DNA from 3 places in the Massilistercora timonensis genome. Region 3 is predicted to be linked to each of the others. Evidence: a T-box and tRNA genes for the amino acid it is inferred to sense, from the RefSeq annotation. Region 3 holds a T-box; the other regions hold tRNA genes.
The links. A T-box is a leader RNA that pairs with one kind of tRNA and senses whether it is charged. The one in region 3 lies ahead of leuS (leucine--tRNA ligase), so its partner is inferred to be a tRNA-Leu.
Positions count from the first base shown of each region.

Region 1: it has a tRNA-Leu gene. The T-box ahead of leuS (leucine--tRNA ligase) is inferred to sense a tRNA for this amino acid. The anticodon was not compared.
Region 2: it has a tRNA-Leu gene. The T-box ahead of leuS (leucine--tRNA ligase) is inferred to sense a tRNA for this amino acid. The anticodon was not compared.

Region 1 covers NZ_DBGCJQ010000075.1:17,529-24,196, forward strand. The annotation lists gene ACML7B_RS07085 (MBL fold metallo-hydrolase) at 1-260, opposite strand, end outside; gene coaE (dephospho-CoA kinase) at 285-875, opposite strand; gene polA (DNA polymerase I) at 889-3,504, opposite strand; tRNA gene ACML7B_RS07100 (tRNA-Leu) at 3,648-3,730, opposite strand; gene ACML7B_RS07105 (hypothetical protein) at 3,797-4,432, opposite strand; gene ACML7B_RS07110 (diaminopimelate decarboxylase) at 4,483-5,763, opposite strand; gene ACML7B_RS07115 (TrmB family transcriptional regulator) at 5,760-6,476, opposite strand; gene pyk (pyruvate kinase) at 6,569-6,668, opposite strand, start outside.
Region 2 covers NZ_DBGCJQ010000057.1:4,362-11,029, reverse strand. The annotation lists gene ACML7B_RS04835 (L-fucose/L-arabinose isomerase family protein) at 1-548, shown strand, start outside; gene xylB (xylulokinase) at 563-2,032, shown strand; tRNA gene ACML7B_RS04825 (tRNA-Leu) at 2,245-2,324, shown strand; gene ACML7B_RS04820 (sodium-dependent transporter) at 2,397-3,737, shown strand; gene ACML7B_RS04815 (ABC transporter ATP-binding protein) at 3,768-4,502, shown strand; gene ACML7B_RS04810 (SufB/SufD family protein) at 4,527-5,453, shown strand; gene ACML7B_RS04805 (hypothetical protein) at 5,482-6,324, shown strand; gene ACML7B_RS04800 (hypothetical protein) at 6,321-6,638, opposite strand.
Region 3 covers NZ_DBGCJQ010000024.1:6,666-13,333, forward strand. The annotation lists gene ACML7B_RS02090 (CvpA family protein) at 1-1,266, shown strand, start outside; gene ACML7B_RS02095 (AEC family transporter) at 1,266-2,210, shown strand; gene ACML7B_RS02100 (hypothetical protein) at 2,285-2,701, opposite strand; T-box leader at 2,858-3,084, shown strand; gene leuS (leucine--tRNA ligase) at 3,135-5,564, shown strand; gene ACML7B_RS02110 (TetR/AcrR family transcriptional regulator) at 5,825-6,379, shown strand; gene ACML7B_RS02115 (DegV family protein) at 6,525-6,668, shown strand, end outside.

The DNA.
Region 1 (6,668 bases), on a different contig from region 3:
TTGATCCCCTCGATGGTGCCTTTTGTGGCATAAACGGGGATCTCATATCTGCGGCTGAACACGCCCAGTCCCTGGATATGGTCGATATGTTCGTGGGTGATCAGGATCCCGTCCAGTTCCTCACCTTTGATGTCCAGTTCCTTTAACCCTTCCTCGATCCGCTTCTTGCTGATCCCGGTGTCCACCAGCAGGTGAGTGTGATCGTCTCCCACATAAATACAGTTTCCGCTGCTCCCGCTGGCAATACTGCATAGTCTCATATGTATTTCATCCATCCTTTACAACTACAATTCTTTGATGATCTTGTCCAGCTGCAGCATGGTCTCCGCGAACACGCCGCTGTTGTCGATCACCCGGTCGCTGTGCTCCAGGAACATTTCCTTGGGAAGCTGCGCCCGCATAATGCTTCTGATCCTGGCCGCGTCATATCCCCGGGAGTAGTACAGCCGGTTCTCGCGGACCGCCTCCTCCACATAGATATACCAGATCTCATCGCAGATCTCATCGTAATGATCCTCGATGAGAAGCGCCGCCTCGATCACAAAAAGATTGGTATTCTTCCTTTCTTCCTGGCGGATCTTCTTCAGGATCTCGTCCTTCACCGCCGGATGTACGATCCGGTTCAGTACCGAGAGCTGAGAGCGGTCTGCGAATACAATATCTCCCAGCCGCGCCCGGTCAAGCTCTCCCTTTTCGTCCAGGATCTCCTGGCCGAAGTGCTCTACGATGGCATCATAACATGCCCCGCCCTTTTTCTGAAGTTTCTTTGCCACCTCATCTGCCTGGCATACGGTGGCCCCGTATCTGCTGTTGAGATACTCCAGGACCTGTGTCTTCCCTGCTCCGATGCCGCCTGTGATTCCAATGATCTTCATACGCTTTCACCTCTTACTTTGCTTCGTACCAGTTTTCTCCTGTGTGCATATCTATCTCCAATGGCACATCCAGGGATGCCGCCTGTTCCATTTCCTCCCGCAGGATCATCTCTACCTGAGCAAGTTCCGGCTGATAGGCTTCGATCAGAAGCTCATCGTGGACCTGCAATACCAGACGGGAGCGCATCTTTGCTTCCTTCAGCCTCCGGCCAACGCCGTTCATGGCGATCTTGATAATGTCCGCCGCCGTCCCCTGGATGGGCGCGTTCATAGCCACCCGCTCCCCGAAGGACCGCTGCATATAATTGCTGGAAGCAAGCTCCGGCACCGGACGGCGCCTTCCAAATAAAGTGGTCACGTAGCCCTCTTCCCTGGCGTGGGCTACCGCATCGTCCAGGAATCTCTTGATCCCCGGATAGGTCCGGAAATAATCTTCGATATACTGTGCCGCCTCTTTGCGGGTGATGCTTAGATCCTGGCTCAATCCAAAAGAACTGATGCCATATACAATACCGAAATTCACTGCCTTGGCGTTCCTGCGCTGGAGAGGAGTCACCTCCTCAAACGGTACATGGAACACCTGGGACGCCGTGATCCGGTGGATGTCCCTGGCCTCCCGGTAAGCCTGGATCAGATTGGGATCCCCGGAACAATGGGCCAGCACCCTGAGCTCGATCTGGGAATAATCCGCATCCACGAATACATAGCCTTCTTCCGGGACGAAAACCTTCCGGATCAGTCTGCCAAGTTCCACCCGTACCGGAATATTCTGCAGGTTAGGCTCCGAGCTGCTGAGCCGCCCGGTAGCAGTCACCGTCTGATGAAACTTCCCGTGGATCCGCCCGTCCGGCCCGATAAAGTTGGCAAGACCGTCCGCGTAAGTGGACTTCAGCTTGGCAAGCTGCCGGTATTCCAGGATCTTCGCCACCAGCGGATAATCCGGGGCCAGCTTGTCCAGCACCTCCGCCGCCGTAGAGTACCCGGTCTTGGTCTTCTTGGCGTGGGGCATTTCCAGTTTCTCAAACAGGATCACACCCAGTTGTTTGGGTGAGTTGATGTTGAATTCTTCTCCGGCCAGCTGATAGATCTCCTGCTCCAGTTCCACGATCCGCCCGCCCAGCTGTTCGCCGTAAGCCTTCAGGGCAACCGCCTCTACTTTGACGCCGGCCCGCTCCATCTCCCGAAGGGTAAAGACAAGTGGCATCTCCACTTCCCGGAACAACCGGTCCATCCCGGTCTCCTGAAGCTTCCCGGCAAGTATGGGGCAGGACGCCCAGGCGGTGTAGGCCTCATAGCAGGATTTCTTCTTCGTCTCCAGCTTCTCGTCGATCAGAAGATCCAGCTGCTCTCTGGCCACATCGGTATAATCATAATCGCTTTTCAGCGGATTCAGAAGATATGCGGCGATGATGGGATCAAAACAATGTTCCTCCCTAAGATCCGGCAGCTGATCCAGGTATTCCTTCAGTCCGCACATCACGAACTCCCCGGCCTTCCCGGCCAGCGCCGACAGCTTCTCAAGCAGCACATCCATGCCAAGCTCCATGGAACAGGGGATGGTCACGATCTGCTCCGGCCCGTAGGCAAGAGAGATCCTTCCATACCCGGAAGCATGGGCGAAAAGGGGAAGCACCGTTTCCTCATCCACAGTAAGAGCCGCTCCTACCCGCTCCGCCTGCTCCGCCTCCGCGAAGATCTTCTCGATCTCTGAAAGCTCTGTCACTTCCTGGAAATGCTCTTCCACCTTATTGGCATCCGCCTGGACGTCAAACCGGCTAAGAAGATTCTTGAACTGCAGCCGCTGGAACAGGGTGTGGGCCTGCGGGGTATAAAGGTCTCCCCGTCTGGCTTCCTCCAGGTGAAAGGGAATGTCCGCATGCGTCTCTATGGTTGCCAGGACCTTGCTCATCCTGGCCTGGTCCCAGTATTCTTTCAGATTTTTGCTGGCCCTTGGCGGCTTGATCTCATCCACATGGGCGTAAGCATTTTCCAGAGAATGATACTCCTCTATGATCTTGGTGGCCGTCTTCTCCCCCACTCCTGGAACCCCGGGGATATTGTCGGAAGCGTCCCCCATCAGGGCTTTCACATCGATGAATTCCTGAGGTGTAACCCCGTAGCGCTCCTTCACCTGATCCGCGTTGTAGTCTTCCACCTCGGTCCGTCCCTGCTTTGTCTTGGGGATTCGGATCTTCACATGCTCTGTGGCAAGCTGCAGGGTATCCCGGTCTCCCGAGATAATGGACACGTCAAGGCCCTGCTCCTCACAGCGCCGGGACAGGGTCCCCAGAAGGTCGTCCGCCTCAAGGCCGGCCTGCTCGATGATCTTCACTCCCATGGCCCTTAGCACATCCTTGATCACCGGCACCTGTTCCCGCAATTCTTCAGCCATGGGCTTGCGGGTGCCTTTGTAATCCCCGTAGAGCTCATGCCGGAAGGTGGGCGCATGGACGTCGAAGGTTACCGTAAGGTACTCCGGCTGCTCCTCGTCCAGGATCTTGAACATAATATTTAAGAAACCGAACACAGCATTGGTATGGAGCCCTTCCGAGTTGGTCAGGTCCGGCACCCCGTAGAACGCCCGGTTCAGGATGCTGTGTCCGTCGATCAGTACGATTTTCTCTCTCATCAGATCTGCCTCCAATATCGGCTGATAAGCGCACCTGTTGCGCTATCATCCAGTATACACTAAAACCGGATATTTTGAAAGCCGAAAATTATCTCCAGGAGGCAAAACAAAAACAGCCTTCCAACTGTGAAAGGCTGTTCTACTGCGGATGGTGGGACTTGAACCCACACGAAGTCACCCCCGCAAGATTTTGAGTCTTGTGCGTCTGCCATTCCGCCACATCCGCTTATCCCGGCTTCTTGGGAAGCCGAGAATTATTGTATCACAAAGTATTCTGGATTACAACCACTTTTTACATGGGGAACAAGGCGTTGTCAAGAGCTGTGGTGTCTTCCTCCGGGATCGAGTACACATTGTCGGCATCCGCCGTCACCCGGATGGTCATGCTTTCCGCTTCCCCGTACTCCGGCTCTTCCAGCCTGTCCTGCATAAGGTCGTACATGGTCTCCATGGTCATCTGGTTAAGCTCCTCGTCGCCTGGGATCTCTCCCGCTTCGGAAAGCTGTGCCATAAGCGAATCCGTCAGTTCTGTCTCCAGGCCGTCCAGTCCCACAAAAGGCTCCACCGTCACCTGGATCTTGAATCCGTCCTCGATCTCAGTCACCTCTCCCAGGGAATATTTGGCCAGCTTCGCCATGTCCTGGAAAAGCTGCCGGTAATCCTCCTGCAGCTCCTGGGAGGCCCCCATCTCCTCGAAGCCTACTGCGGCCATGGTAGCGTCCATATTTCCTTCATACATCTCTCTGGCTTCCTCTTCCGTGGAGTCTGTCAGTTCCATGTAGGAGTCAAATTCTCCCTTGTAGCTGGCGTCCAGCACAGCCTGGGCGTATTCTTTGGCCTCATCCTCCGACATCCCGCCGCAGCCGGTAAGCGTCCAGGCGGAAAGCGCCAGCACAAGGATAAGGACCAGACTCTTCATTTTCTTCATTGCTCTTCCCTCCTCATCTTTACAAAGCATTTACAAAGCAACTAAATAACTTACTTACACTCCTTCAGAAGCTTCTGCCCGATCTCAAAACAATCGAAGGTGGCAAAATAGTCCGCCGGCGTCTCCGCCCTGCGGATCAGCTGAGTAGTCCCGTCTTCTTTGAGCAGCACCTCAGCGGACTTCAGCTTTCCATTATAATTGTACCCCATGGAAAATCCATGGGCCCCGGTATCGTGGATCACCAGAAGGTCGCCCACTTCGATCTCCGGAAGCATCCGGTCGATGGCGAACTTGTCATTGTTCTCGCACAGCGAACCAGTCACATCATACTTGTGGTCGCAGGGAAGATCCTCCTTCCCCACCACAGAAATATGATGGTAGGCGCCGTACATGGCCGGACGGATCAGGTTCACCGCGCTGGCGTCCACACCGATATATTCCTTGTAAGTATGCTTTTCATGGATCGCCCGGGTCACCAGACACCCATAAGGTCCGGTCATAAACCGTCCCAGCTCCGTATACAGGGCTACATCTCCCATTCCCGCCGGGACCAGGACCTCTTCATAAACCTTCCGCACTCCTTCGCCGATGGCGCGGATGTCATTGGGCTCCTGCTCCGGCCGGTAGGGGATCCCTACCCCTCCGGAGAGATTGATGAACTTGATATGACACCCGGTCTCCTGCTGAAGCTCTACTGCGATCTCAAACAGGATCCTGGACAGCATGGGATAATAGTCGTTGGTTACCGTATTGCTTGCCAGGAATGCATGGATCCCGAACTCCTTCGCGCCTTTTTCCTTCAGGATCTTAAAGGCCTGGGTAAGCTGTTCCCTGGTCATTCCGTACTTGGCGTCCCCCGGGTTGTCCATGATATCGTTGCTGACCTTGAACACCCCGCCCGGATTGAACCGGCAGCTGATGGTCTCCGGGATCTTCCCGATGGCTTTCTCCAGGAAATCGATATGGGTGATGTCATCCAGGTTGATGATAGCCCCCAGATCATTGGCATAAACGAATTCTTCCGCCGGCGTATCGTTGGAGGAGAACATGATATCTTCTCCCACCGCCCCGATGGTCTTGGAGAGCATAAGCTCTGTATAGGAAGAACAGTCGCAGCCGCAGCCGTACTCTCTTAAAATATTGATGAGAAACGGATTGGGCGTAGCCTTCACCGCAAAATACTCTTTATATCCGGGATTCCAGGAAAATGCCTCCCTCAAGGCCTCCATGTTCCTGCGGATGCCTTTTTCATCATAAAGGTGAAAAGGAGTGGGATACTCTTTCACGATTTCTTCTAACTGTGCTTTCGTCACAAATGGTCTTTTGTTCATGATCGTCTGTCTGCCTCCTGTATTGCTGTTAATTTTATCTCATTTGCCAGAGCACGCTTATAGAGGTTCACAAAGTTCTTCTGGCCGGAATACAGACAGGTGTTCATACTGCCCTCCCCATATTCTCCGATCAGGGCGTACCGGGAATCTGCTATGATCCCGATCTCTCTTCCCCGCGGTTCACCCACATAGACCCGGGCATTCTTAAGGCTGACCGGCTGATCCGTAACGATCACCAGCTTCTTTCTTGTGGCGATCAGATGATCCAGCTCCTCTACAAGAAGAAGCAGGTAATTCCTGGTGCAGGAAATGTAAACCCGGTCTTCCGCGGTGATGAGGAGATTCTTCATCTTGTTCAGGATGTGGTCCGCTCCCTCGATGGTGATATATCCTTCCACATGGGATTTTCCTTCCGGCTTATGCTGGATCAGCCATTTGGCTGCCCCCTCCAGTCCCCGGATGCTGTTGCGGCAGAACTCATCCAGAGGAACCGGCACATATTTCCTTGTGCTTCCTTCTTCCACCAGATAGGCCGCCCCCTTCTCCGTCATACTGGCAAGGGATGCATAGGCGTTGGACCGGGAAATTCCGATCTTCTTCGCCACCTCATATCCCGTCGTCTTCCCTTCCATAAGAAGACACTCATAGATACAGGCTTCCTGGCGGGTAAGCCCGAACTCTGTCAGACGTTCTGTAAACACATTGTTTTCCATGTCTTACTCCTCTTTCGTGCTCTTTTAGTAGTTCTCTACAGAAACACTATAAATGAGTTCTCCGGTTCTGTCAACCTTTCACCCAAAATTCATTACTCCACTACCGCAATCCGCATCATATTACTGAAACCAGTTCCCGCGCCTGCCACATGGGGCGACGGGATCCCTGCCGTCAGCACCACCACGTCTCCG
Region 2 (6,668 bases), on a different contig from region 3:
TAAGCCAGGATACGGTTACCCTGCTGGATATCAACAACACCGTGCCAAAAGATATGTACGAGGCGGACATCAAAGGGAAATACGATTATAAACTGCAGGATACCTTCATGGGCTTCCACTGCGGAAACACCGCTTCCAGCAAGCTGGCTTTCTGTGAGATGAAGAACCAGATGATCATGGCAAGGACCCTTCCGGAGGAAGTGACCCAGGGAACCCTGGAGGGAGATATTGTTCCGGGAGAGATCACCTTCTACCGTCTCCAGAGCACGGCAGATAACAAGCTGCGGGCATACATCGCCCAGGGCGAGGTGCTTCCGGTGAAGACCAGATCCTTTGGCGGCGTAGGCGTATTCGCCATCCCGGAGATGGGACGGTTCTACCGCCATGTACTGCTGGAGGGCGGCTATCCTCATCATGGAGCGGTGGCATTCGGACACTTTGGAAAAGCGCTTTACGAAGTATTTAAATATATCGGCGTGCCGGTAGAGGAGATTGGCTACAATCAGCCGGCAGGAGTCAGGTACCCAACGGAGAATCCGTTTGCGTAAAGGAGGTAGAAAAGATGTTGTATATTGGTGTTGACCTTGGGACATCAGCGGTAAAACTGCTTATGATGGACAGCGAGGGAAAGATCCAGAAGATCGTGTCCAAAGAGTATCCCCTGTATTTCCCACATCCGGGCTGGTCTGAACAGAAGCCGGAGGACTGGTTTGAGAAGTCAATGGAAGGCATCAAGGAACTGACAGCAGAGTGTGACAAAAGCCAGGTTGCAGGAATCAGCTTCGGAGGCCAGATGCATGGACTTGTGGCCCTGGATAAGGACGACAATGTGATCCGTCCTGCGATCCTGTGGAATGACGGGAGAACCGGAGAGGAGACAGATTATCTGAATCAGGTGATCGGAAAAGAAAAACTCTCTCTTTATACAGCAAATATTGCTTTCGCGGGATTTACTGCCCCTAAAATCCTGTGGATGAAGAAACACGAGCCGGAGAATTTCGCAAAAATCTCCAAGATCATGCTGCCGAAAGATTATCTTGCTTACAAACTTTCCGGTTCTTTCTGCAGTGATGTATCAGACGCTTCCGGTATGCTGCTGATGGATGTAAAGAACCGCTGCTGGTCCAAGGAAATGATCGAGATCTGCGGTATCACAGAGGAACAGCTGCCGAAACTCTATGAAAGCTATGAAGTGGTAGGAACGCTGAAGCCAGAGATTGCGCAGGAGCTGGGGCTTTCCGCGGATGTAAAGGTGATCGCCGGCGCCGGGGACAATGCGGCAGCGGCGGTTGGAACCGGAACGGTAGGAGACGGGATGTGCAACATCTCTCTTGGAACCTCCGGAACCATCTTCATCTCCAGCAAGAACTTTGGCGTGGACGAGCACAACGCGCTCCACTCCTTCGCCCATGCGGACGGCAACTATCACCTGATGGGCTGCATGCTGAGCGCGGCGTCCTGTAATAAATGGTGGAACGAAGAGATCTTAAAGACAACGGATTTCGCGGCGGAGCAGGCGGGGATCCAGAAGCTTGGCGAGAACCAGGTATTCTATCTGCCCTACCTGATGGGAGAGCGTTCTCCTCATAATGATCCGGATGCAAGAGCTACCTTCATCGGCATGACCATGGACACCACAAGAGAGGATATGACTCAGGCAGTGCTGGAAGGCGTGTCCTTCGGCCTGAGAGATTCCCTGGAAGTAGCCAGAAGCCTTGGTCTTAAGATCGAGCGGACCAAGATCTGCGGCGGCGGAGCCAAGAGCCCGCTGTGGAAGAAGATGATCGCCAACATCATGAACATGAAGGTGGATGTGATCGAGAGCGAGGAAGGCCCGGCCCTTGGCGGCGCAATGCTGGCGGCGGTTGGCTGCGGCGAGTATCCGGATGTGGAGACCATCGCGGCGAAGATGGTGAAAGTGGTAGACACTGTAGAGCCGGATCCGGAGCTGGTGGCCAAATACGAGGAGCGGTATCAGAAGTTCCGCAAGATCTATCCCACAGTGAAAGGACTTTTCAAAGAACTGAAATAGAGAGAAACAAGGAAAAGAGAATGGCGCGACAGCCATTCTCTTTTTGAGATAAGAGAAAAAATCAAATCTTCAGGAAAAGCCTAAAAAATATATAATTTCAAAACTGTGTAGGTTGGGAAATCATTGACAATGCCGGATATTTATATTATTATTTTTATATTCGGTGTTAGAGTAATCTAGTGCCTGCAGTATGTAGATCTGCTTTACGCCGTGCGGATGTGGCGGAACTGGCAGACGCGCCAGACTTAGGATCTGGTGGGAGACCGTGCAGGTTCGATTCCTGTCATCCGCAGTTGGAAGCCGTGATTCTCGAGATATCGGGGGTTGCGGTTTCTTTTCATTATCAGAGAATGGAGAGACGATTATGAGTGGTGGAAATACAAAAGAAAGAGGCCAGTTCAGTACCCGGGTGGGATTCATCGTGGCCTGTATCGGTTCCGCGGTGGGAATGGGCAATATCTGGATGTTCCCATACCGGACAGGAACGTTTGGCGGAGCCGCGTTCCTGATCCCCTATTTCCTCTTTGTGATCCTGCTGGGATTCTCCGGCGTGATCGGGGAGATGGCCTTTGGCCGTGGAATGGGAACCGGGCCTATGGGAGCCTTCGCAGGCGCCATGGAGATGCGCTATGGCAAGAAGGGAAGGAAATACGGGAAGGCAGTGGGCCTGATCCCGGTGATCGGCTCCCTTGGCATCGCCATCGGCTATTCGGTGGTGGTAGGATGGTTCCTGAAGTACCTGTGGAGCGCAGTGTCCGGAACCCTGACCGGGGTGGCGGATATGGGGGCTTACTTCGGAGAACTGGCTGTGCCGTTCGGAAGTATCGGCTGGCAGATGCTGGGCCTTGCCCTGACCTTCCTCATTATGCTGCTTGGGGTGGCCAAGGGGATCGAGAAAATGAACAAATTCATGATGCCGGCGTTCTTCATCCTGTTCCTTATGCTCTTTGTGCGGGTGATCACCCTGCCGGGAGCCATGGACGGATTCCGCTATATGTTCGTGCCCAAATGGGAACAGCTTGGCAATGTGAAGACCTGGGTGTACGCCCTGGGACAGGCTTTCTTCTCCCTGTCGGTGGCAGGATCAGGCACCATTGTCTACGGCAGTTATCTGAAGAAAGATATCGACGTGGTGGGCTGTGCCCGTAACGTGGCGTTTTTTGACACCTGCGCGGCGCTTCTGGCCGGCATGGTGGTGATCCCGGCGGTGTTTGCTTTTGGCCTGGATGTGGGCAGCGGGCCTCCGCTGATGTTCATCACGCTCCCGGTTGTGTTCCAGCAGCTCCCCATGGGAAATGTATTTGCCGCGATCTTCTTCGTGGCGGCTATCTTCGCGGCGGTGACGTCGCTTATGAACCTGTTTGAGACGCCCATCGAGGCGCTGCAACAGGAACTGAAGCTTTCCAGGGGGAAAGCGGTGGGGCTGATCGCCCTGATCGCGGCCCTGGTGGGGATCTTTATCGAGAGCGGGGACGCAGTAGGCGCATGGATGGACGAGGTTTCCATCTATATCGTTCCGCTGGGCGCGCTGATCGCCGCAGTGATGTTCTTCTGGGTATGTCCCAAAGGGTATGCCAGGGAACAGGTGCAGACCGGAAGGGACAAGACCCTTGGCGGCTGGTTTGAGCCGGTGACCCGGTATCTTTTCGTGGGAATTACATTTATCGTCTATGTGCTTGGCATTTTCTTTGGCGGGATTGGTTAGGATAATAGGGTTGCGAAAGGAGCGAAAGACATGCTTGAAGTAAATCATCTGACGTTCAAGGTGAATGAGAATGGAATCGAGAGAAGTATTGTAAAGGATATCAGTTTTCAGGCGAAGGACGGGGAGATGCTGGTGATCACCGGGCCAAACGGCGGCGGGAAATCTACCCTTGCCCGGGTGCTGATGGGGATCGTGGAGGCGGATGCCGGAGAGATCCTGCTGGACGGGGAGGATATCACCGGTTATGATATCGACCACCGGGCCAAGGCGGGGCTTGGGTTTGCTTTCCAGCAGCCACCAAGGTTCAAGGGAATGACGGTGAGCAAGTTGTTGTCCCTGGCAGCAGGGCGGACCCTGTCGGAGCCGGAGTGCTGCAAGCTTTTAAGCAGCGTGGGACTGTGCGCCAAGGAATACATTACCCGGGAGATCGACGGGACCCTCTCCGGCGGTGAGATGAAGCGGCTGGAGATCGCTACGGTGCTGGCGCGGCCTCACAAGCTGTGTATCTTCGACGAGCCGGAGGCGGGCATTGACCTGTGGAGTTTCTCCATGCTGATCCAGCAGTTTGAGAAGATCCATCAGAAGAAAGAAGAGTGCCTGATCCTGATCTCCCATCAGGAGCGGATCATCCGCATGGCGGACCGGATCATGGTGATCGAAGACGGGAAGATCAAGGCGCTGGGAGACCGGGAAGAGATCCTTCCCACCCTTCTGGACAGCGGAGATTCCGGGGATTCCTGCGTGTGCATGGAACGGGAAGACTAAGGCGAGAGAAAGGAGCAAAAAGCTATGGCAGAATTAGATCAGGTTACCAAACAGGTCCTGGAGCAGATCGACGGCTCCGGTTTTCAGCAGAAAGGCGCCTTCAATCTCCGGTATAACGGGATCGCCCTCTGCCACGGAGACAGCGAGCATGTGAAGATCCGGAAGAAAGAGGACAAGAACGGGATCGACGTATATATTGACGGAACCACCAGGGGAGAGCAGGTGCACATCCCGGTGGTGGTAAATGCCTCCGGTATGACAGATATCGTTTACAATGACTTCTATATCGCGGAGGGCGCGGATGTGACCATCGTGGCCGGCTGCGGCATCCACAACAGCGGCTGCAACGAGAGCCGCCATGACGGGATCCATTCCTTCCATGTAGGAAAGGGCGCCAATGTGCGCTATGAGGAGAAACATTACGGCGAGGGAGAGGGAACCGGCGCGAGAGTGCTGAACCCGGTGACCAGGATCTTCCTGGAAGACGACGCTGTATTTACCCTGGACACCGTCCAGATCAAGGGCGTGGACTCCACCCGGCGGGAGACGGAAGTTTCCCTGGGAGCGGGGGCAAAACTGTATGTGCTGGAGAAACTGATGACTCACGACGCTCAGACGGCCGAGTCCAATATGGAAGTGGTACTGAACGGGGAGGGCAGCAGCGCCCAGATCATTTCCCGGTCTGTGGCCAAAGGCACCTCCAGACAGGTGTTCCACCCCAACGCAGTGGGGAACGCCCGGTGTCACGCCCACATCCAGTGTGATTCCATCATCATGGACCACGCGGAAGTGTGCTCCATCCCGGCCATCGACGCGAAGCACGTGGACGCGGGGATCATCCACGAGGCGGCCATCGGCCGGATCAACGACGAGCAGGTGACCAAGCTGCGGACGCTGGGAATGACGGCAGAAGAGGCGGAAGGCGTGATCATCGAAAACTTCCTGAATTAAAGCGGAGAAAAAGATACTTATGAAAAATATGAAGAAACGGATGCGGGTGATGGGCAAGGCCCTCCGCATGGAACTGAGGGAGCATAAAAGCTCCTTCATTGTCTATATGACGCTTCGGGCGCTGGTGATCCTTGTGATGATCCTCCAGATCCTGAACCGCAATTTTGAAAATGTATTCCTGTGCGCGCTGACGCTGGTGCTCCTCATTATGCCAAGCCTGATCCAGATCAATCTGAAGATCGAGCTGCCCACGGCCCTGGAGATCATTATGCTGCTGTTTATCTTCGCGGCGGAGATCCTGGGAGAGATCCAGGCGTACTATGAGAAGATCCCCATGTGGGACACGGTGCTGCACACCCTTAACGGATTCCTGATGGCGGCCATCGGGTTCGCCCTGGTGGACATCCTGAACCGGAATAAGAAGATTTCCTTCCAGCTCTCCCCGGCGTTCCTGGCTGTGGTGGCGTTCTGCTTCTCCATGACCATCGGCGTGATCTGGGAATTCTTTGAGTTTGGAATGGATCAGATCTTTCATCTGGATATGCAGAAAGATACCATTGTGAACACCATTTACTCTGTAATGCTGGACCCGGCGGGAGGCAACCACGTGGTGGGCGTCACCGGGATCCGGGACGTGGCGGTGAACGGGGAATCCCTCGGCCTTGGCGGCTATCTGGATATCGGCCTTCTGGATACCATGGAGGACCTGCTGGTGAATTTCATCGGCGCGACGGTCTTCTCCATCATCGGTTATTTCTATGTGAAAAACCGGGGGAAGGGGAAATTCGCCCGCCGGTTTATCCCCAGGCTTAAGACCAAGGACGCAGACTTCCTGAAGAAAGCTCAGTCAGAAGAAAATTCCCTGGATTAAGGCATCAGGCGGCGTATCCCCTGCATAATGCGCTCTCCCAGAGTGGGATCTTTCATCCTTTGCTCTATCTCAGCCTCCCGGGCGGCCACCCGCTCCGGGTCGATGTGGCCGGTGCGGTTTTCCGCCACATAGTCGATGCTTCCGGTATCGTCCAGATCCGAGAGACTGGAAAGCACATCCTTGTAGTTGTCGGAAAGGCCTTCGGTGGGGAGCTCCGGAAGGTCTCCCTCGTAAATGACTTCAAAGTCCTGGCCGATGAAATCCTCCGGATGGAAGATGCCGGTTTCTCTGCTTTTCTTATCATCTATCATCATATCTTACAATCCTCCTGTAAAACCATTTGC
Region 3 (6,668 bases):
TCCTTTGACAAGATCCCTCTTCTTGACAAGGATACGGCGGAGCTTCTGGGAGACCGGAAGATGGGAAGTATGGTGGATATGGTGTCTCAGTTCGAGGCGGACGATATCTACAGCCAGATCAATTATCAGGACAACCCGGTGCGGGTGACTCCGCTTAAATACGCCAGCCTGATCAAGTGGCTCACCAACCAGTCGGAGGGGATCCCTGCCTATATCCGGATCAACATGGCCACCCAGAGTACGGAACTTGTGACTCTGGAGGAAGGGATGAAATATACCACCAGTGAGCACCTGAACCGGAACATTTACCGGCATCTCCGGTTCGCCCACCCCACCTATATGTACGGAGAGCTGAGCTTTGAGATCGATGAGGAGGGGGTTCCCTACTGGATCGCTCCGGTGAAGAAGTTCAACATCGGTCTGTTCGGCGGCGAGACAGTGGGCAAGGTGGTGATCTGCAACGCCATCGACGGTTCCATGAAGACTTATGATATCGAGGACGTTCCCCAGTGGGTGGACCGGGCATATTCCGCGGACCTTCTGGTAGAACTGTTTGATTATTACGGCACGCTGAAACACGGGTTCTTCAACAGCATCTTAAGCCAGAAAGACTGCCTGAAGACCACGGAAGGCTACAACTATCTGGCCATCGACGACGATGTGTGGATGTATACCGGCGTGACTTCCGTCAATGGTGACCAGTCCAACGTGGGATTCGTGCTGGCCAACCAGCGGACCATGGAGACCCGGTATTACGAGGTGGAGGGGGCCACCGAGACCTCGGCCATGTCCTCGGCGGAAGGCCAGGTGCAGAACCTGAAATACAAGGCCACCTTCCCGCTGCTTCTCAACATTTCCGGAGAGCCCACGTATTTCATCGCCTTAAAGGACGATGCGGGGCTGGTGAAGAAGTACGCCATGGTAAATGTCCAGAAGTACCAGATCGTAGCCATCGGCGACAGTGTGAGCCAGTGTGAGGAGAATTATCTGGACCTGCTTGCCAGCAATGGCATCGGGAAAGGAGAGGACAGTGGCGAGAAAGATGTGCTCACCATAAGCGGGCGGATCACGAAGATCGCCCAGGCAGTGGTGGAGGGCAATTCCCATTACTATCTGATGGTGGAAGGCTCTCAGGAGATCTTCGATGTCTCCGTGGCGGAGTATCTGGATATTATCCGGTATGAAGTGGGAGATGAGATCACCATGGAATATCAGACAGGGGGCAAGGCCAATGTGGTCCTGTCTCTGGAAGGGACGGAAGAGTAATGGGCTTAAGTACCCTCCTGGCGGAAGAGATCGCAGCCATGGCCCTGGCGGCTGTGGTGGGCTGGGTTGTGGTTCGGATCGGCCTGTTTGAGGCCCGGGAGAGTGAAGTGATCTCCAGGATCGCGGTCTATATCTGTTCCCCCTGTATTGTGGTCACTGCCTTTCAGATGGAGATCACTGCAGAGAAGGTGACAGGGCTTTTCCTGGCATTTGTGGCGGCAGTGCTGGTACATATTTTCCTGATCCTTGTGATGCGGGCGGCAAAGAAACCGCTGGGTCTTCAGAAGATCGAGCGGGCTTCCGTGATCTATACCAATGCGGCCAACCTGACCATCCCGCTGGTGGCGGCGGTGCTGGGAGAGGAGTGGATCTTCTACACATCCGCTTTTATCATCGTACAGACGGTGTTGTTCTGGTCCCACGGGCTGACGCTGATCATACCGGGGGAAGGGAAGAACTGGAAGAAGATCTTCCTGAATCCCAACATCATCGCAGTGGGGATCGGATTATTCCTGTTTGTCACCAAGATCCGCTTCCCTGTGGTGATCGCTACGACAGTCTCCGGATTCGGGGATATGATCGGTATGATCAGTATGCTGGCGGTGGGGATGCTGATCGGCGCCATGGATCTAAGAGAGGTGTTTGCCGCCAAAAGGGCATACTTTGTGTGTCTGCTCCGCCTTCTTCTGCTCCCGGGGCTTGTAGCGGTATGCTTTGCCCTGGCGGTATGCGGCGGGGCACATCCGGAAGCAGAGTATATCCTGATGGTGGTCCTGGTGGCCACAGCCGCGCCCCCGGCGGTGATGCTCACCCAGACCTCCCAGACTTACGGGGGAGATCCCCGGTACGCCAGTATCATCAATGTGATGGGGTCGGTCTTATGTATCGTGACCATCCCGCTGATCATCGCGCTCTATGAATATCTGATCCTGTTGCTGCAGTAAAAAAGAGGATGTCCGAAACCGGTTCAGGGTTTGAAACATCCTCTTGTTTTTTCTCTTATTTATTCTCTATCCTGTTAATTCAGGAAATTGCAGCCTTCCAGAGAGGATAACTCCTCCTTGGCTGCGCTTATGCTGATGCAGAAATCGATGCCGCACTCTGTGGAGATTCTCTTCACACGCTCGATGAACTCAGGAATGTTCTCCAGAGAAATGTCTGCGTGCTTCAGGATGCCATCGATGAAAATGCTCTCAATATCATGGTTGGCGCTGCACATTCCATACAGAAATCCAATATATTCATCTGTGTTCTGGATTGCCGGGTAATCATCCATACAGATCGTACGGATGTCGAATGCCACACTTGCCGTGTCGCGGTGAGTCTTCTTGATAAATACTACATTTCCGTTGCTTTCTTTGGCTTTCAGATTTGCCTGCTCAATCATTTGCTGTGTCTTTCCGCTGCCTTTCGGGCCTGCTAATAAATTTACCATGGCGACCTCTCCTTTATGTACCATATTTTACTGAAATTTTCAGTACGGTTAACTTATATTTATTATACACGAAAGGGGTGGATGGAACAAGGGAAAATATCGGGAAATACTACTTGACTTATTTTAAGCATCTCTTTATAATAATTGAGAAATGTGTAAAAAACCGTGAAGAGGAATATTAAGAGTCGGTCCTTTTCAAGAGAGCTGCCGGACGGTGCGAGGCAGTACAGGACGTCTCCCAACTGGCCTCGGAGTTCTCCGGCTGAACCGTTTTAGTAGGCAGGAGCGGGTCTTCCCGTTATCGAAGGAAATGAGTGCGCATGGACCAGGGGCCCGTGTGAAGAAGAGTGGTACCACGGAAATCAGGTCTTTTCGTCTCTTTGGAGAGGAAAAGGCTTTTTTTATGTCAGCAGAAAGTGAGGAGTGCGAAAAAATGGCAAAAGTACCTTATAATCATAAGGCGATCGAGAAGAAATGGCGGGAGAACTGGGAGAAGAACCCGGTGAACCCCAAGGTGGACGAGAAGGGAAATCCCAAGGAGAAATACTACTGCCTGGATATGTTCCCCTACCCCTCCGGAAACGGCCTCCATGTAGGACACTGGAGAGGCTATGTGATCTCCGATGTGTGGAGCCGGTATAAGCTGCAGCAGGGCTACTACATCATCCATCCCATGGGATGGGACGCATTCGGACTTCCGGCGGAGAACTACGCCATCAAGATGGGAGTTCACCCGGCAGTTTCCACCGCGGAGAACGTAAAGCATATCAAGGAGCAGATCAATCAGATCGCGGCCCTCTATGACTGGGATATGGAAGTTAATACCACGGATCCGGATTACTACAAGTGGACCCAGTGGATCTTCGTGAAGATGTTTAAAGAAGGGCTTGCCTACGAGAAGGAGTTTCCCATCAACTGGTGTCCTTCCTGTAAGACCGGCCTGGCCAACGAGGAAGTAGTCAATGGAAAATGTGAGCGCTGCGGCGCGGAAGTGACCAAGAAGAACCTGCGTCAGTGGATGCTGAAGATCACCGCCTACGCGGAGCGCCTGTTAAATGACCTGGACAAGCTGGACTGGCCGGAGAAGGTTAAGAAGATGCAGACCGACTGGATCGGCAAATCCTACGGCGCGGAAGTGGATTTCCCGGTGGAGGGAAGAGAAGACAAGATCACAGTCTACACCACCCGTCCGGACACCCTCTATGGAGCCACCTTCATGGTGCTGGCGCCGGAGCATGCCCTGGCGAAAGAACTGGCTACAGACGAGACCAGGGAAGCGGTGGAGCGCTACATCTACGAGGCCTCCATGAAGTCCAACGTAGACCGGATGCAGGACAAGGAGAAGACCGGTGTGTTCACGGGAAGCTATGCCATCAATCCGCTGAACAATGAGAAGGTGCCGATCTGGCTGTCCGACTACGTACTGGCTGATTACGGTACCGGAGCCATCATGTGTGTGCCGGCTCACGACGACCGTGACTTTGAGTTTGCTACCAAGTTTGGAATCCCAATCATCCAGGTTATCTCCAAGGATGGGAAGGAGATTGAAAATATGACGGAAGCCTACACCGAGGCCTCCGGTATCATGATCAATTCCGGCGAGTGGAACGGTATGGAGTCTTCCGTCCTTAAGAAGGAAGGCCCCCATATCATCGAGAAGAAAGGCATTGGACGCGCCACTGTCAACTACAAGCTGCGTGACTGGGTATTCTCCCGTCAGCGTTACTGGGGCGAGCCCATCCCGATCATCCACTGTCCCAAGTGCGGCAATGTGCCGGTGCCGGAAGAAGAGCTTCCGCTGCGGCTGCCGGAGGTAGAGTCCTATGAGCCTACCGGAACCGGAGAGTCTCCGCTGGCGGCCATCGACGAGTGGGTGAACTGCAAGTGTCCGGTCTGCGGGGCGGACGCCAAGCGGGAGACCAACACCATGCCTCAGTGGGCAGGTTCCTCCTGGTATTTCCTGCGCTATGTGGACAACCACAATGATAAAGAACTGGTTTCCAGGGAGAAGGCGGACGCCATGCTCCCGGTAGATATGTATATCGGCGGCGTAGAGCATGCGGTGCTCCACCTTCTGTACGCGCGGTTCTACACCAAGTTCCTGTGCGACATCGGAGTGGTGGATTTTGACGAGCCCTTCCACAAGCTGTTTAACCAGGGCATGATCACCGGCAAGAACGGGATCAAGATGAGTAAGTCCAAAGGAAACGTAGTCTCTCCGGATGATCTGGTAAGAGATTACGGCTGCGACTCCCTGCGGATGTACGAGCTGTTCGTAGGACCTCCGGAGCTTGACGCAGAGTGGGACGACCGGGGGATCGACGGCGTCAACCGGTTCCTGAAGCGTCTGTGGAACCTGGTTCAGGACAGCAAGGATGCGGATATCCAGGCGAGCAAAGATATGATCAAGGAGCGCCACCGTCTGGTGTACGATATCACCACCCGTCTGGAGAGCTTCAGCCTGAACACCGCCATTTCCGGTTTCATGGAGCACAACAATAAGCTTCTGGAGATCGCCAAGAAAGAAGGGGGTATCGACAAAGAGACCCTGTCCACCATGGCAGTTCTCCTGTCACCCTTCGCGCCTCATATCGCAGAGGAGATCTGGGAGCAGCTGGGCCATGAAGGAAGCGTATTCCGTGCCGGCTGGCCCACCTATGACGAAGAGGCCATGAAGGATGACGAGATCGAAGTGCCGGTACAGATCAACGGCAAGACCCGGGCAGTGATCTCCATTTCCGCGGACATCTCCAAGGAAGACGCCATCGCAGCCGGTAAAGCCGCCGTGGCCGACAAACTGACCGGAACCATCGTCAAAGAAATTTACGTACCAAAGAAGATCATAAATATTGTGCAAAAATAGGCAGTGCGGATAAAATAAGAGATGGAATTACCCTGCTTGCAGGAGTAAGGCCATCTCTTGTTTTATCCATAGGGCGTATGCCCGTCAAGCGAGAAGAAGCGAAGCGGAATCGAGCTTGTGCACTGCCGCACAGCCAGTGCGGCGTATGCCCGACAAGCGAGAAGGAGCGAAGTGGAATCCAGCTTGTGCCTCCTTTCCATCCACTCCCGGATGTGCTATACTGTAGCGGACGGAAGAATATTCTTCAGGAGATGGACGCAATGAATCGAAGCGACGGGAAACCCAAGGTTTATAACAAATCTCATAAAACAAAGTGGAAGATCGGCATGACGCTGATGAACATCCTGGACCGGAAGCCGCTGGATAAGATCCGGGTGCAGGAGATCTGCGACAGTGCGGACATCCACCGGAGCACCTTCTATAAGCATTTTGGCAGTGTGTTTGACGTGGTGAGCTTTATGACAGAAGAGATCACCGGAGAACTGACTGCCCAGATGGACCATGCGGACCGGAGGCAGGATTACATGGATTCTTTGGTGAACTTTTATGTGAAATACGGCCGGGCGCTGCGCAATCTCTTCCAGACCAAGTACCGGGAGATCCTGGAGCTTCAGATGCAGACCACGCTGGAGCAGTATTATATGAAGCTTCTGAAGCTGATGAAGCCGGACATCGACAAGGATATGCCGCTGAAATGGCTGGCCCGGTATCATGCGGCGGGGATCATGGCTGTGGGGATCTCCCTCTGGGACGAGGAAATGGATGAAAAGCGTTTGCGGGAAAAACTTCCTGTTTTTTATCAGAATCTGTTTTAATAAAAGTATACAATTTTGATATAATTGTATACTTTTATTATTTTTTGCATATTTGTTGATTTTTTCGGGGATAAAATTCCAGTAAAATGGTAAGACAGGTATTAATGAACAGAGACTGAAAAAAGCGTATGGAAGAGGGCGGAACATGGGACAGATCAGGATCATTACGGACACAGCTTCGGATATCACCAGGCAGAGGGCGGAAGAGCTGGATGTGATTGTGGTTCCGATTTCTATCAAATTTGGAGAGACAGAGATGCCGATGGAGAGCGAGGAAGATTTCCATCGG